3 regions of the Thalassobacillus sp. B23F22_16 genome follow, and region 3 is predicted to be linked to each of the others. Evidence: riboswitches for the same ligand, from Rfam matches in the RefSeq annotation. Region 3 holds a riboswitch; each other region holds the start of a gene.
What was found. A riboswitch is a leader RNA that binds a small molecule or an ion and turns the genes downstream of it on or off. The one in region 3 is predicted to bind S-adenosylmethionine.
Positions count from the first base shown of each region.

Region 1: it holds a riboswitch for S-adenosylmethionine, as region 3 does, so the genes downstream of both, ACGTNI_RS01680 (methionine ABC transporter ATP-binding protein) here and metC (cystathionine beta-lyase) in region 3, are expected to answer to the same signal.
Region 2: it holds a riboswitch for S-adenosylmethionine, as region 3 does, so the genes downstream of both, ACGTNI_RS04730 (homocysteine S-methyltransferase family protein) here and metC (cystathionine beta-lyase) in region 3, are expected to answer to the same signal.

Region 1 covers NZ_JBIEKD010000001.1:340,881-345,456, forward strand. Annotated here, with positions in the region: gene ACGTNI_RS01670 (MetQ/NlpA family ABC transporter substrate-binding protein) at 1-220, opposite strand, end outside; gene ACGTNI_RS01675 (methionine ABC transporter permease) at 243-905, opposite strand; gene ACGTNI_RS01680 (methionine ABC transporter ATP-binding protein) at 865-1,905, opposite strand; SAM riboswitch class I at 2,017-2,121, opposite strand; gene ACGTNI_RS01685 (GatB/YqeY domain-containing protein) at 2,477-2,752, opposite strand; gene ACGTNI_RS01690 (glycoside hydrolase family 32 protein) at 2,730-4,576, opposite strand, start outside.
Region 2 covers NZ_JBIEKD010000003.1:172,480-177,055, forward strand. Annotated here, with positions in the region: gene pruA (L-glutamate gamma-semialdehyde dehydrogenase) at 1-904, opposite strand, end outside; gene ACGTNI_RS04720 (proline dehydrogenase family protein) at 939-1,856, opposite strand; gene ACGTNI_RS04725 (BrxA/BrxB family bacilliredoxin) at 2,116-2,553, opposite strand; SAM riboswitch class I at 2,717-2,827, shown strand; gene ACGTNI_RS04730 (homocysteine S-methyltransferase family protein) at 2,913-3,965, shown strand; gene ACGTNI_RS04735 (dihydrolipoamide acetyltransferase family protein) at 4,043-4,576, opposite strand, start outside.
Region 3 covers NZ_JBIEKD010000015.1:68,567-73,142, reverse strand. Annotated here, with positions in the region: gene ACGTNI_RS12925 (bifunctional homocysteine S-methyltransferase/methylenetetrahydrofolate reductase) at 1-1,576, opposite strand, end outside; gene metC (cystathionine beta-lyase) at 1,580-2,761, opposite strand; SAM riboswitch class I at 2,849-2,960, opposite strand; gene ACGTNI_RS12915 (YkvA family protein) at 3,133-3,606, shown strand; gene purU (formyltetrahydrofolate deformylase) at 3,819-4,576, shown strand, end outside.

The DNA of each region.
Region 1 (4,576 bases), on a different contig from region 3:
GCTGAACATAGTCTGTAAATTCTTTGTTTGTTACTTCATACCCTTTTTCTTCTAGCAAAGGAGCGATTGCTTGCGTAACCATATCACTATACGGACCAGCCGTCGCACCAAAGTTAATCGTATCTTTCTCATCTGATGAACCTGCATTACCCTCATCTTCTCCACAAGCAGTTAAGAAAACGGTGGAAAGAAGTATGAATAAAGCGAATACTCTTTTCATGTTGTATCCTCCTCAAAATGTTTTACCCTTTTTTTACGTATTTAGCTAAGAAGTCACCCGCATACTGAATGACTTGAACTAGAACAATTAATAAAATGACCGTCGTAAACATAACAAAATTGTCATAACGGTAATAGCCGTAACGGATCGCTAAGTCACCGATGCCTCCTCCGCCAATCGCTCCTGCCATCGCAGAATAGCCGATTAAACTTATAGCGGTAATTGTCAGCCCACTTATCAAACCAGACTTAATCTCTGGAAAAATAATATCTTTAATTATCAACCAGGGCGAAGCTCCACAGGCAATCGCCGCTTCGATAACCCCGCGGTCGATATCCCTGGCAGATGCTTCGACAATTCGGGCATAAAAAGGAATAGCAGCCACTGATAAGGCGACCGATGCGGCTACAGGTCCCGTCGTTGAACCTACCAGGAAATTAGTAAAAGGAAATAAAAAGACAAGTAAAATGATGAATGGTACGGATCTTACCAAGTTCACAATAACTCCTGTCACGCTTTTCACCCATTTATTCTCAAGAAATAAATCACGGTCTGTAACAAAAAGCAAAAGCCCTAACGGTAAGCCGGCGATTAAGGCCACAATGAGACCAATACCAACCATAACTAACGTTTCTAGAAACGATTTATTCAGCTCCGGCAGCAGAGTGATGAATTGATCTATCATGCGGCAGCACCTCCACTTCTACTTTCTCATTTACACTCTCTATGGCCTGTTGTACTTCTTTGTCTTCACCTGTTAATTCTATGACGAAAGTTCCTAACGCTTTATTTTGGATATAGTCGACTTTTCCGTGAAGAATATTGCCGCGAACTTCATAGTTTTGCAAAAGGTCAGATACGACTGACTCCCCTGCTATCTCACCCGTGAATTTCATATGGACGATCGTCCCTTTACTGCGTTCCAGCAGCTCTTTTGGAAGGTTGAAGTCAAGCACTGTTTGAATGAAACGCTTCGTTAATGCATTTTGCGGACGCGCGAACATATCATATGTTTCGCCTTCTTCCACAATCCGACCTTCTTCCATCACCGCACAACGATTGCAGATTTCTTTGACAACTTCCATTTCATGAGTAATCAATACAATCGTTAAACCGAGTTCGCGGTTGATTTTCCTCAGTAGCTTAAGAATGGACTGCGTGGTGTTCGGATCGAGAGCAGAAGTAGCTTCGTCACATAAAAGCACCTTTGGATTGTTTGCCAGTGCGCGAGCGATGCTGACCCGCTGTTTTTGCCCCCCGCTTAATTGGGCAGGGTATTGATTGGCTTTATCGGAGAGTCCTACAAGATCAAGAAGCTCCAAAGCACGCCTTTTTCTTTCAGCCCTTGCCACTTTTGAGGCTTTCAAGGCAAACGAGACATTTTCTAATACAGTTTTTGATATCGCTAAGTGAAATCCTTGAAAAATCATACCGATCGACTGCCGAGCGGTCCTTAATTCCTTTGGAGAAAGGGATAGCAGGTCGATTCCGTCTAACGTCACTTTCCCGCTTGTCGGCCTTTCCAAAATATTTATGCAGCGAAGCAATGTACTTTTCCCTGCCCCGCTATAACCGACGATTCCGAAAATCTCTCCCTTTTCGACCGTCATCGTTACGTTATCGACGCCGATAATCTTGCGGTCTTTCGTTTGATAGACTTTACACAGCTGCTCAATCGAAATCATCTAGTGCCCCCCTTTTTAGGATTAATGTGCTCATCATCGTCTTTTTAATCAAAGAACCTTAAATTAAAAACTCTTTCCTATTAGGAAAGAGCTTCGCTATGAATTGCCAAACTCTTATCTTGCAGAATCTAAGATTGTGCAGGAATTAGCGTCCACTCCAACGGGAAGGCCGCTGTGACGTCAACATGCTTATCCCTCGGTCACTTTTCATAAGAATTGAAATTTTTAAAACCTTCACCCTTTAACACTTTACAGTAAACCATTTAAGTTGTAAATCAAATTTTCTATACTTCTAACGCTTCACACCATTAATCGGAGCATAATCGAGGTTTCCTGCATAGGCTGCTACGCGTTCCAGTGGTAATTTGATCATGATATCAGTGAATATATCTACCATATTAGTAGCTGCCTTTTGTTAGTATTTGAAAAGCTCTATCCCTGCCTGGCCCCATTGTAGTAATCCATTAACTCACTAGGGAATAGATACTTAAATACAATGAGAGCTAGTTTTAGCCATGAGGAAGCCGCAGGTGGTGTGAGACAACACACTGCGGCTTATTCAACCAACTATTTATTGCTCCAATAGCTCTCTCACAATTTCTCGTACCTCTTCCCCAGTTACATGATTATTTACTCTTTTCATAACATAACCCTGGACTTTCCCTATATCATTCGCTTTTTCTACGCCCGTTTGCTCGATTGCATATTCAGCCAGAAAACGTAACTGGTCATCGGTCAACTGATAGGATTCCTGATTCAGTTTACCTTCTAAAAACTCGACCATCACTGCTTTTATTTCTGATAGTGTTTCCTTCCAATCTTCATTATTCATTTTTTGTTTTATCATGCTGATTCACAATCGCAGAGACCTGTCCCAGATCTCCCCATTCGTACGACCTTGGGGCTACCCATCCCTCAATCGTAAGGGCATCTTCAGGCTGGATCATGCTTTCAGCATCACGGGTAATCCAGGTTGAATAACCATCAAACAACAGCGCGTTTCCAACTAACCCTTCCCGCCATAACGGGTCCGTGGAAGGCTTGTATTTTGCATCATTGAATACATACGAGACAGGATCCATCTTACCTGTAACTTCATCTTTCGCTTCGCTTCCTTCTGCTTCATTCAATGGCCAATGGGCCAGCAGACCGGTTTGTTTCACCTGAAAATCATCTACATTAATATGGCCCCAGCCACCGGTTGCTTTATCTACTACTTTGATATACAGTTCTTCTCCGAGGTAATCGGAAGCATCCCAGGAGACCGGTGTATAGCTTTCGTCATCGTTCCATTCCGTATTGGTCGCTTTCAGCAATTCCTTTCCGTCCGAGGCTCGGACAAGGGCGACATATAAATTATCAATGTCATTTCCTCCTCCTATCAGAAAGGAAATCTTCCCTGTTCCTGAGAGGATGAACGGAGACGACTTAAGCACACCCGTCTGTTCATCTCCTCCATCTTTAGCTCCCCATAAATGATAATCGCCTTGATGATTGAATGGACCTCCCCATCCCCAATCTGTATCGGAAGTGACATCCTCAGCGCTGAATGCGTCTCCTTCTTCAATCGTCCAGCCTGTCAGGTCGCCTGTTTCAAAATTGCCATTTTCAATCGTGTCTCCAAGCATTTCCCCCTCATGATAGACTTGAAAATCATCTACATTAATGTGACCAAAACCATCCGTATGGTAATCAACTACCTTCAGATAAAGGGTTTCCCCCACAAATTTACTGGCATCCCAGGACACACGTCGGTATTTTTCCTCATTGGCTCCTGTGGCTTTAAACAGCTCTTTGCCATCCTCTGCCCGGACAAGAGCAACATATAACTTCTCGATATCCTGCCCGCCACCTATCAAAAATTCAATTTTCCCATTTCCCGCGAGCTTAAAATAGTCTGACTGTAACGTCCCTGTCCGGAAATCAGGGTCGCTGGACTCTCCAGCAAATCCCCATACATGGTACTTCCCCTCCTGCTGAAACGGATGAGTGTCCCAGTAATTTTCGGCATCGGACACAGCACCTGCAAACGCATTTCCTTGCTGTTTCCAGCCACTCAAATCCCCCGTTTCAAAGTTTCCATTTTCCAAAGTAGATGGGACATCTTTCGGTATCGTATCTTCTTTCACCCGGATGTCGGCTTTGTTTAATTTTGTAATTTTAATTGTGTTTACTTGAACATCTCCATTGACTGTGTAAAGTTCTAAGGAAGATGGAGATTCGTCTCTGAATACCTGATCCGTCAGCACGGTTTTTCCATCATTTCCGAACACCTCAATGGATGCCCGGTCAACAATCATACGTAGGTTTACTTTCCCATCCTCTATCTGCATGGGTGCTTCGTGTTTCTTGGCAAAATCATCCGAAAAGCTGGATTCCCCTGCTTCTGACCGGTCTACATTCAATTGTTGAGTTTGGGTATTGAAGGAAACTGCCATTGATTGTTCATTGCTATTCTTCCACTGGAAACCGAATTCTTCTGCTGAAGTTTCCTTCATATCAAACTCAGCTTCAATTTCTATTAAATCTTCTGTCTCAGATAGGAGCTGCTTGCCATTTCCATCGATCAATTCATCTGTCCACTCTGTGCTCTCTCCTCTCAAGCTATCAAACTCAGAAACAGGCTTCTGTGTCAGAGAGAGTGATCCATCGCTTCCAGATGAAAGGCCTA
Region 2 (4,576 bases), on a different contig from region 3:
CAAGGTTTGCTTCGTTATCGACGACCACTGTATCTTTACCGCCCATTTCAGCAATCACTTGCTTTAAATGCTGCTGGCCAGGCTGTATTTCAGCTGCGCGTTTAAAAATACGAGTACCAACTTCCCGGGAACCTGTGAAGGATATTAATGCTGTTTTAGGATGATCGACAAGGTAATCACCGACTTCCCCGCCACTTCCAGGAACAAAGTTCAATACCCCTTTAGGAAGTCCCGCTTCTTCCAGCACCTCTACAAATTTCGCAGCAATAACAGGACTGTTACTGGCAGGCTTCATTACCACCGTATTACCTGTAACAATAGGGGCGATTGTAGTACCAGCCATAATTGCAAAAGCTAAGTTCCATGGCGGAATAACTACACTTACACCAATCGGCGTATAAACATAACGGTTATGCTCCCCATCACGACTATTGACAGGCTTTCCATCTTTTAGTTCCAGCATTTGACGACCGTAATATTCGAGGAAATCAATCGCTTCTGCCGTATCCGCATCGGCTTCCTTCCATGGTTTACCTACTTCATAGACAAGGTAAGCAGAAAATTCATGCTTACGCTTGCGCACGATGTTAGCAGCACGGAATAGAATCTCAGCCCTGGATGCAGCATCCCACTTTTTCCAGCTCTTGAATGCTTCTGCTGCTGATTGAATTGCTTTCTCAGCAGTCTCCTGATTGGCTTTTGAAACATTTCCTACCACCTGCTTTGTATCAGCAGGGTTCGTAGAAACAATTTTTTCTTCCGTGTGAATACGCTCTCCATTCACCACAAGGTCATAGTCTTTCCCTAGTTCATCTTTCACTTGTTTCAATGCAGCTTCAAATGCCTGCTTATTCTCCTCAATCGTAAAATCTGTGAATGGTTCATGACGATAAGCTGTTACCATTTATAAAACCCCTTTCAAGAAATTTATTTATCATTTATTTACTGAAAACACCTTTAATAGCAAAGGCGATATTCGCTGGTCGTTCAGCCATCCTTCTCATAAAATAACCATACCAATCATCTCCATAAGGCAAGTATACTCGTACGGTATAGCCCTCCTTAGCAAGGTCAAGTTGTGTCTGATTCCTCATCCCATATAACATTTGGAATTCAAATTGATCGGTTGGTATCTGATGTTCTGCTGCCAGCTCTTTCGTGTAATTGATGATTTGATCATCATGGCTGGCGATAGCTGTATAATTGCCATTCAATAAATTTTTCTTAATCAGATGCTTCAAATTGGCATCTACCTTTTCTTTATCCGGAAAAGCAACTTTTCCAGATTCTTTATATGCCCCTTTTACTAATCTCAAATAAGGATCATATTCATCGAGATCATCTATATCACAATCAGAGCGGTACAAATAAGATTGAATGACTGTACCAAGGTTGTGATAGGTTGTTTTTAATCGTTTATAAATATCCAGGGTACGTTCGCATCGCGATGAGTCTTCCATATCTATGGTGACAACTACCCCGTGCTTCTCGGCTGTATCAAGGATTTGCTCCATGTTTTCGATAACAAGTTCTTCATTGATGTCGAGTCCAAGGGAGGTAAGTTTTAACGAAACTTCAGAACCTAACTGATGTTCAGCGATCGTACGAATGGTTTCTATACATTCTTGTGAACGCTTTCTCGATTCTGCTTCGGAATTTACAAATTCTCCTAAATGGTCAACGGTCACTTGAAGACCTTGCTGATTCAATTGCTTAATCAAGGGTACGGCCTGGTCAAAGGTTTCTCCGCCGACTATTTTATCAGCTCCGAATTTTGGCCCCCACTTTTTCGCTAATTTATCCAGCAGCCGGTTATTCGATAAAAACAAGAAAAAGTTCTTACTAATGGCTTCCACTACCATCACATCCCTTCGCTTCACTTACGTAAAGAAGATGTTTCCCTATTCCTTGTAACCCTAACCTAATTATTTATCTCTTAAGAAAATTGTAACGATTATGACGGCTTTTAGACAAGGTGTGCCACTCACAAACATCTCCCTTCGGTTTTGTGGTTTAAACACAATCACAACTGAGATATATGGAAATGTCCTTCTCAACGCAAAAAAATCCGGTTACAAGGCACTAACCTTGAACCGGATTTTTTCACTTTAAATCTTATATTTCTTCACAATGCTCTTCAAATATGTTTTGGAGCTTTCCAATGACTTCCATTGGTTCAAATCCTTCGATATCATGACGCTCGACCATTGTAACGATTTCTCCGTCCTTCAAAAAAGCAAAAGAAGGTGAAGAAGGCGGGTAGCCGACGAAGTGCTGGCGAGCACGTTCCGTCGCTTCTTTGTCCTGCCCTGCAAATACGGTGACCAGGTGGTCTGGCCGTTTATCATAATGGATAGAATGTGCTGCTGCAGGACGTGCTACACCACCTGCACACCCGCATACAGAGTTAATCATCACCAATGTAGTTCCTTTTTGATTCAATGCTTCATCCACTTCGTCTGGTGTAGTAAGTTCTTTATAGCCAGCCTGGGTGATTTCGTTACGAGCCTGGTTGACGACATCGTTCATATAAATATTGAAATCCATGCGTATATCCCCTTTATAACAAGATTATCTTCTTAGATAATAGTATCAATATTTCCAGTTGCTTTCAATCAATCAGTAATTGCTAATTGCTTTCTATACAAAATTCTCTGAAAATACAGTTGACATTTCTGATTACACCCACTTATAATACAGGACAATTGCATAGCAACTCTTATCAAGAGTGGCGGAGGGACTAGGCCCGATGATGCCCGGCAACCATTCAGGCAGCTGCTTGAAAAGGTGCTAATTCCTACAGAAACCATTTTCTGAAAGATAAGAGAGGACTGGATACATAACTTCCCTCTTCTTATCAAAAGAGGGAAGTTTTTTGTAAAAGAAGAAAATACACCTGAGAGGATGATTGGATGACAAAAAGAAGTTTAGAACAACGATTGCAGGAAGGGCCGGTTATTTGCGGGGAAGGATACCTATTTGAATTAGAGCGTCGCGGATACCTTCAAGCTGGTTCATTCGTTCCGGAAGTCGCCTTGGATAATCCACAAGCCCTTAAACAGACTTATCGCGATTATATGCTGGCAGGTTCGGACGTCGTTTTAGCATTCACTTACAATGCCCACCGGGAAAAAATGCGGATTATCGGCAAGGAAGATTTATTAGAGCCATTGAACCGCCAGGCTATTAGGCTGGCCAAAGAAGTAGCAAAAGAACATCCGGAAGAAGAAGCATTAGTGGCTGGTAACATTTCAAATACTAATCTTTTCAATCCCGACGACCCTTCTTCAAAAGAAGACGTGCGTGCTATTTTTGCTGAAATGGTTCGCTGGTGCAAAGAAGAAGGGGTAGACTTTGTCAATGGTGAAACCTTCTATTATTACGAGGAAGCAAAGATTGCTTTAGAAGAAATAAAAAGACAAGGCCTCCCTGCTGTCATTACGTTTGGATTAATGGGGGAGAATGTATTACGGGATGGATATACCGTAGAGGAAGGCTGTCAGTTATTGAAGAAACATGGAGCTTTGGTAGTAGGAATGAATTGTTTCCGTGGACCAGCTACGATGCAGCCTTTTATGGAAAAAATTCGTGCAAATGTTGAGGGTTATGTAGGTGCACTACCCATACCATATAGAACAACGGAAGAACACCCTACCTTTTTCAATTTACCCGATGGGGGATGCTCTTGTACCCTGCCGACCGAGACTACCTTTCCAACATCGCTGGACCCGCTTTATTGCAACCGGTATGAACTTGCTGCCTGGGCAAAGGAAGCCCATGATATTGGAGTCAATTACTTAGGGTTATGCTGCGGGGCATCTCCAAGTATGCTGCGTGAAGTCGCAGAAACTGTAGGGAGAGTGGCCGTCAATTCCACTTATTCCCCAAATATGGAAAAGCATTTTATGTTTGGAACAGATAAAACCCTGCAATCTCATATCACTTCCTATAAGACAAAAGCATAGAGAGAGACCTTTTCAAAATTGGTTAGATATAATAAAAAACTCCCGTAACCATCTTAGGTACACGGGAGTTTTTCTTATTAATAAATTGGTGTATTATCTTTCGTTACCTTTTCCAGTATATCTTTAACACGCGCAAGGAAATTACCGGCAACCAAGCCATCAAGCACACGATGATCTAATGATAAACATAGATTCACCATATCTCTTGCAGCGAACATCCCATCTTTGATAACAGGCTTTTTCACAATGGATTCCACCTGTAAGATTGCTGCCTGTGGGTGGTTGATGACACCCATGGACTGCACAGAGCCAAAAGATCCGGTATTATTGACCGTAAAGGTGCCTCCTTCCATATCTGCAGAAGTCAACTTACCATTTCTTGCTTTCATAGCAAGGTCAGTAATGTCTTTCGCAATCCCCTTGATGCTCTTGTCATCAGCATCCTTAATGACTGGTACGAACAATTGATCTTCTTTTGCAACTGCAATATTTAAATTAATGGCTTTACGCTGGATAATTTTATCACCAGCCCACGTGCTGTTCAATTGCGGGTATTCTTTTAATGCCTGGGCTACTGCTTTGACAAAAAAAGCAAAGAACGTCAGACTGTA
Region 3 (4,576 bases):
TGGTCAGCGGCATAATACCGATATAAACCGGTGTATCGAGATGCTTCGTAGCTTCATAGACTTCCACGATCTGCTTTTCGCAGTAAACCGGCTGACTGATGAAGTAATCAGCCCCATAAGAAATCTTTTTCTCTAAGCGGCCGACTGCCCGGTTCAAATTACGCACATTCGGGTTGAATGCAGCAGCAACAGAAAAATCAGTTTTTTCTCCTAGTGATTTACCAGAGAAGGAGATGCCTTCATTGAGCTGCTTGATGTAGTGAATCAGGTCGAATGACGATAAATCATATACGGAGGTGGCCCCGGGAAAGTCGCCAATTTTCGTAGGGTCACCGGTCACGGCAAGGACCTCGCGGATACCAAGTGTATGCAGTCCCATCAGGTGCGATTGCAGCCCGATCAAATTCCGATCACGACAGGCGATATGGACAAGCGGATTGATCTCATATTCCTGCTTGATGATTGTTGCCATCGCTGTATTGCTGATTCGGGGAGAGGCGAGAGAGTTGTCTGCTAGTGTTACCGAATCGACTCCAGCATCTCTTAAAGCCTTTGCCCCGCGCAGATATTTTTCTGTATTCAGTTTTTTCGGAGGGTCCAGTTCGACAATGATGGAACGCTGTTTCTTTGCGATTTCATGAAGGTGTTCCTCACGATTACTGTCATCTACCTGCTTAGGCACAGGTGGCTGTTTAATAGATACTACTTTCTCGGTAATCGGCTTTCTGCCTTTTACTTCTTTAGCGACCGCAGCAATATGCTCGGGAGTAGTCCCGCAGCAACCGCCGATCAGACGTGCTCCCTGCCGGTATAAGTCCAGCGCGCTTTTTTGAAAATAATTTGGGTCATTGGGATAAATTAATCTTCCATCCTCGTAATCTGGCAGACTGGCATTCGGATATGCAGAAAGCACTGCTTTTTCCGGTAGTGGAACATCTTCGAGTGCTTGAATCATATGATAAGGACCAAGACGGCAGTTGACGCCGACAACATCAGCACCTTTTTGTTCCAAAAGGTGAAGCGCATCTGCAAGCGGTGTACCATTTTGCATAACGCCGGGTTCATGCATCGATACTTCCGCAATTAATGGAAGATCAGTTTCCTGCCGGGCAATCTCTAAAACGGTTGTCAGTTCTTCCAGGTCATAGAAGGTTTCAAAAATCAATCCGTCTATATCTTCCATCAGCAGGCAATATAGCTGCTCGCGGAAACTGCGTTTCAATTCGTCCATTGTTGGTATTTCTTTTTGAATATCCCGAATGCCTCCGATGGTGCCTACGACATAGGCATCTTTACCGGCGGCTTCCTTTGCCAGGTGTACGGCTGCAGTATTGATCGCTTTTACGTGATCTTCCAGCCCGTAGCGGGATAATTTAATATAATTGGCTCCGTACGTATTGGTCTGAATAACATCAGCACCGGCACGAACATAGGCTTTATGCACATTTCGTACTTCTTTCGCATGGGACAGGTTCAGTTCTTCAAAACAGCGATCCACCCCGTAAGAATAGAGCAGGGTCCCCATCGCGCCGTCTCCGATTAATGTCTTTTCCTGTAGTGCTTGATCTAATTTCATTCGTTATCCTCCTAGTTCGACTTCTTGCTTGGTGGTTTGTTGCAATGCCTGGTCAAAGTCTTTTATGATATCTTCGGCTTTTTCCAGGCCGACAGATAGACGGAGCAGACCATCGGTAATACCGCGTTTCAGCCTTTCCTGTTCAGGCATGGAAGCATGTGACATCTTCGCCGGGTATGAAAGAATCGACTCGACAGCTCCCAGGCTCACTGCAAATACGGGAATTTCCACATGTTTAGAGAATTCACGGACAGCAGCTGCATCTTTCAACCGAAACGAAAGGACAGCACCGGGACCGTCTGCCTGATAGTTGTGGGTCGAAAAACCAGGATGAGTGGTTAGGCTTGGGTGATATACTTCTTCCACCAATGGATGCTCGGCTAGATACTGTGTGATTTTGATGGCTGATTCAGTCGACTGTTTCAACCGGCAGTCCAGTGTCTTCAGTCCACGTAAAACGAGCCAGGAGTCATGCGGACCAAGAATCGATCCAAAAGCATTCTGTAAATACGGGAGCTGTTCGGCAATCTCCGGATGGTTTGTAACGGCAAGGCCAGCCACAACATCACTATGACCTGCAATGAATTTAGTAGCACTGTGCAGGACCAGGTCGGCGCCCAGTTCCAATGGCCGCTGCAGGGCTGGAGTCATGAATGTATTATCCACGAATGTGTAGCAGCCGTGCGCTTTTGCTAGTTTAGCGACAGCACTGATGTCGGTTATGTTTAAGAGCGGATTAGCTGGTGTTTCGATGTAGACGATTTTGGTATTCGGCTGAATGGCTGTCGCTACCGCATGCAAATCCGTCATATCGACGAAAGTATGCTCGATTCCGAACCGGTGCAGGACCTCGTGGACCAGTCGGAATGTCCCACCGTAGACATCTTCCGTAATGACTACGTGATCGTTTTTTGACAACATCATGAACGAGGTGGAAATGGCAGCCATACCGGATGCGAAAGCAAGCCCTTTATCGCCGCCTTCCAGTCTGGCGATTTCCTCTTCCAGGGCTTCTCTTGTCGGGTTGCCGGAGCGGCTGTAGTCATATTTTCCTGGATTATCAAAGTCTGCTTGATGAAAAGTTGACGCCTGCTGAATCGGCACGCTCACCGCACCTGTGGTCGGGTCGAACTTATGATTACCGTGAAGAACGCGTGTTTGAAAAGAATACGAATGATCGGTCATGTACAATTCCTCCTCGTTGAAAAATCATAGGTAAATATAAAAAAAGCCTTCCCATAAGAAGAAGACTTTTGAATGAATAAGTTCCTCTCCTTATCTTCCAAGCTGCATCACACAACTTGCTGGAATTAGCACCTTTCTGGTCATACCAGTGGTTGCTGAGGCTTCGACGGGCCAGTCCCTCTGCCTCTCTAGATAAGAAATCATCGAGTAAGTATTTAATTGGTTCTCACTAACTTACACTAAAGCGGTGAATTTTACAAGGGTAAGAAGTGAATTTTTCGAATTTTCTAGTAGAAGAGAATGATTGACAACGGTGTAATCGGGGAAGGTAAAATAAGAGAAGCACTTCTATCGAAAAGGAGAATTAGATGATGAGTGAAGAAAAGAATTATAATAAAAAACTAAAGAACTTCAATCCCGGCAAAGCAGTGGAAACCGGGCGTAAATATTTTTCCGAGCGTAAGTTTTTTGCCAAGATGGGCCGCTATGCATTATTGCTCGGTTCTAAGATCGCTTACTACAGCTTCCTTTTGTATTACACATTCAAGAGCCCAAACACTCCGAAGAAAGACAAGCTTACGATTGCGGGTGCACTTGGTTACCTGATATTCCCAGCCGATGTCATTCCTGACTTCATTCCGGTCGTGGGTTTTGCGGATGACAGCCTTGCTATCATCTATGCCATATACAGTGTTGTTTCCCACATCGATGCGTCGATCAAAGCACAGGCCCATGCCAGCATGGCCAAGTATTTCGGCGAAAACTTCAGTAAAGCCGGTATCGATGATAACCTATTGTTTAATCAATCTGATAATGATGACGAAAATCATTCACAGGCACAATAATTTACAGGGCAAAGCGCTAATATAATTATAACCTCGCAAATATATCAGGGAAGTAGCAAATAAAATTCAGGCTGCCCTCTTTAAAATAATGCAGAATTCAATCCCCTCCAGAGGCGAGGGGATTTTGATTTGCTGTCAGCACCTATTTTGTTATAGGATAGAGCGATAAGATAAAGACTAAACTATTAGTAATACATGTAAAGGAGATTATTATGGCTGAAACAACACACCAACATCTACGAAAATTTCAAGAAGCAACTAAAGATAAAGGACGACTGCTGATTTGCTGCCCCGACCAGCCTGGGATCGTAGCAGCCGTTTCTAATTTCCTTTTCCAAAATGGAGCCAATATCATGGAGTCCAGCCAGTATACAACGGATGCCTATGAAGGAACATTTTTCTTACGGATTGAATTTGATTGTCCTGGACTGCAGGGAAAAGAAGAAGAGATGAAGAGCAAATTTCAAGCGGTAGCTGAAAACTTTAACATGCAGTGGGATATGAAATTTGTTTATCAGCTGAAGAGAACCGCAATTTTTGTATCCAAACAATTGCATTGCCTGCGTGAACTGTTATGGGAATGGCAGAGCGGTGACTTAGTAACCGATATTGCGGTTGTTGTCAGCAACCATGAGGATGCCAGGGACTTGGTAGAATCATTCGGTATCCCGTTTCATCATATTCCAGCCAATAAAGATATCCGTAAGGAAGCAGAGAAGAAGCAACTCGAGCTGCTGGAAGATTACAATATCGATCAAATCGTCCTGGCCCGTTATATGCAAATCCTGACTCCTGACTTCGTAGCTGCTTATCCATCCCAGATCATCAATATCCACCATTCGTTCCTGCCAGCATTCATTGGAGCGAATCCTTATGGCCGTGCCTATGAGCGAGGGGTAAAACTGATCGGTGCCACCTCCCATTATGTCACTAATGATCTGGATGAAGGGCCGATTATTGAGCAGGACAT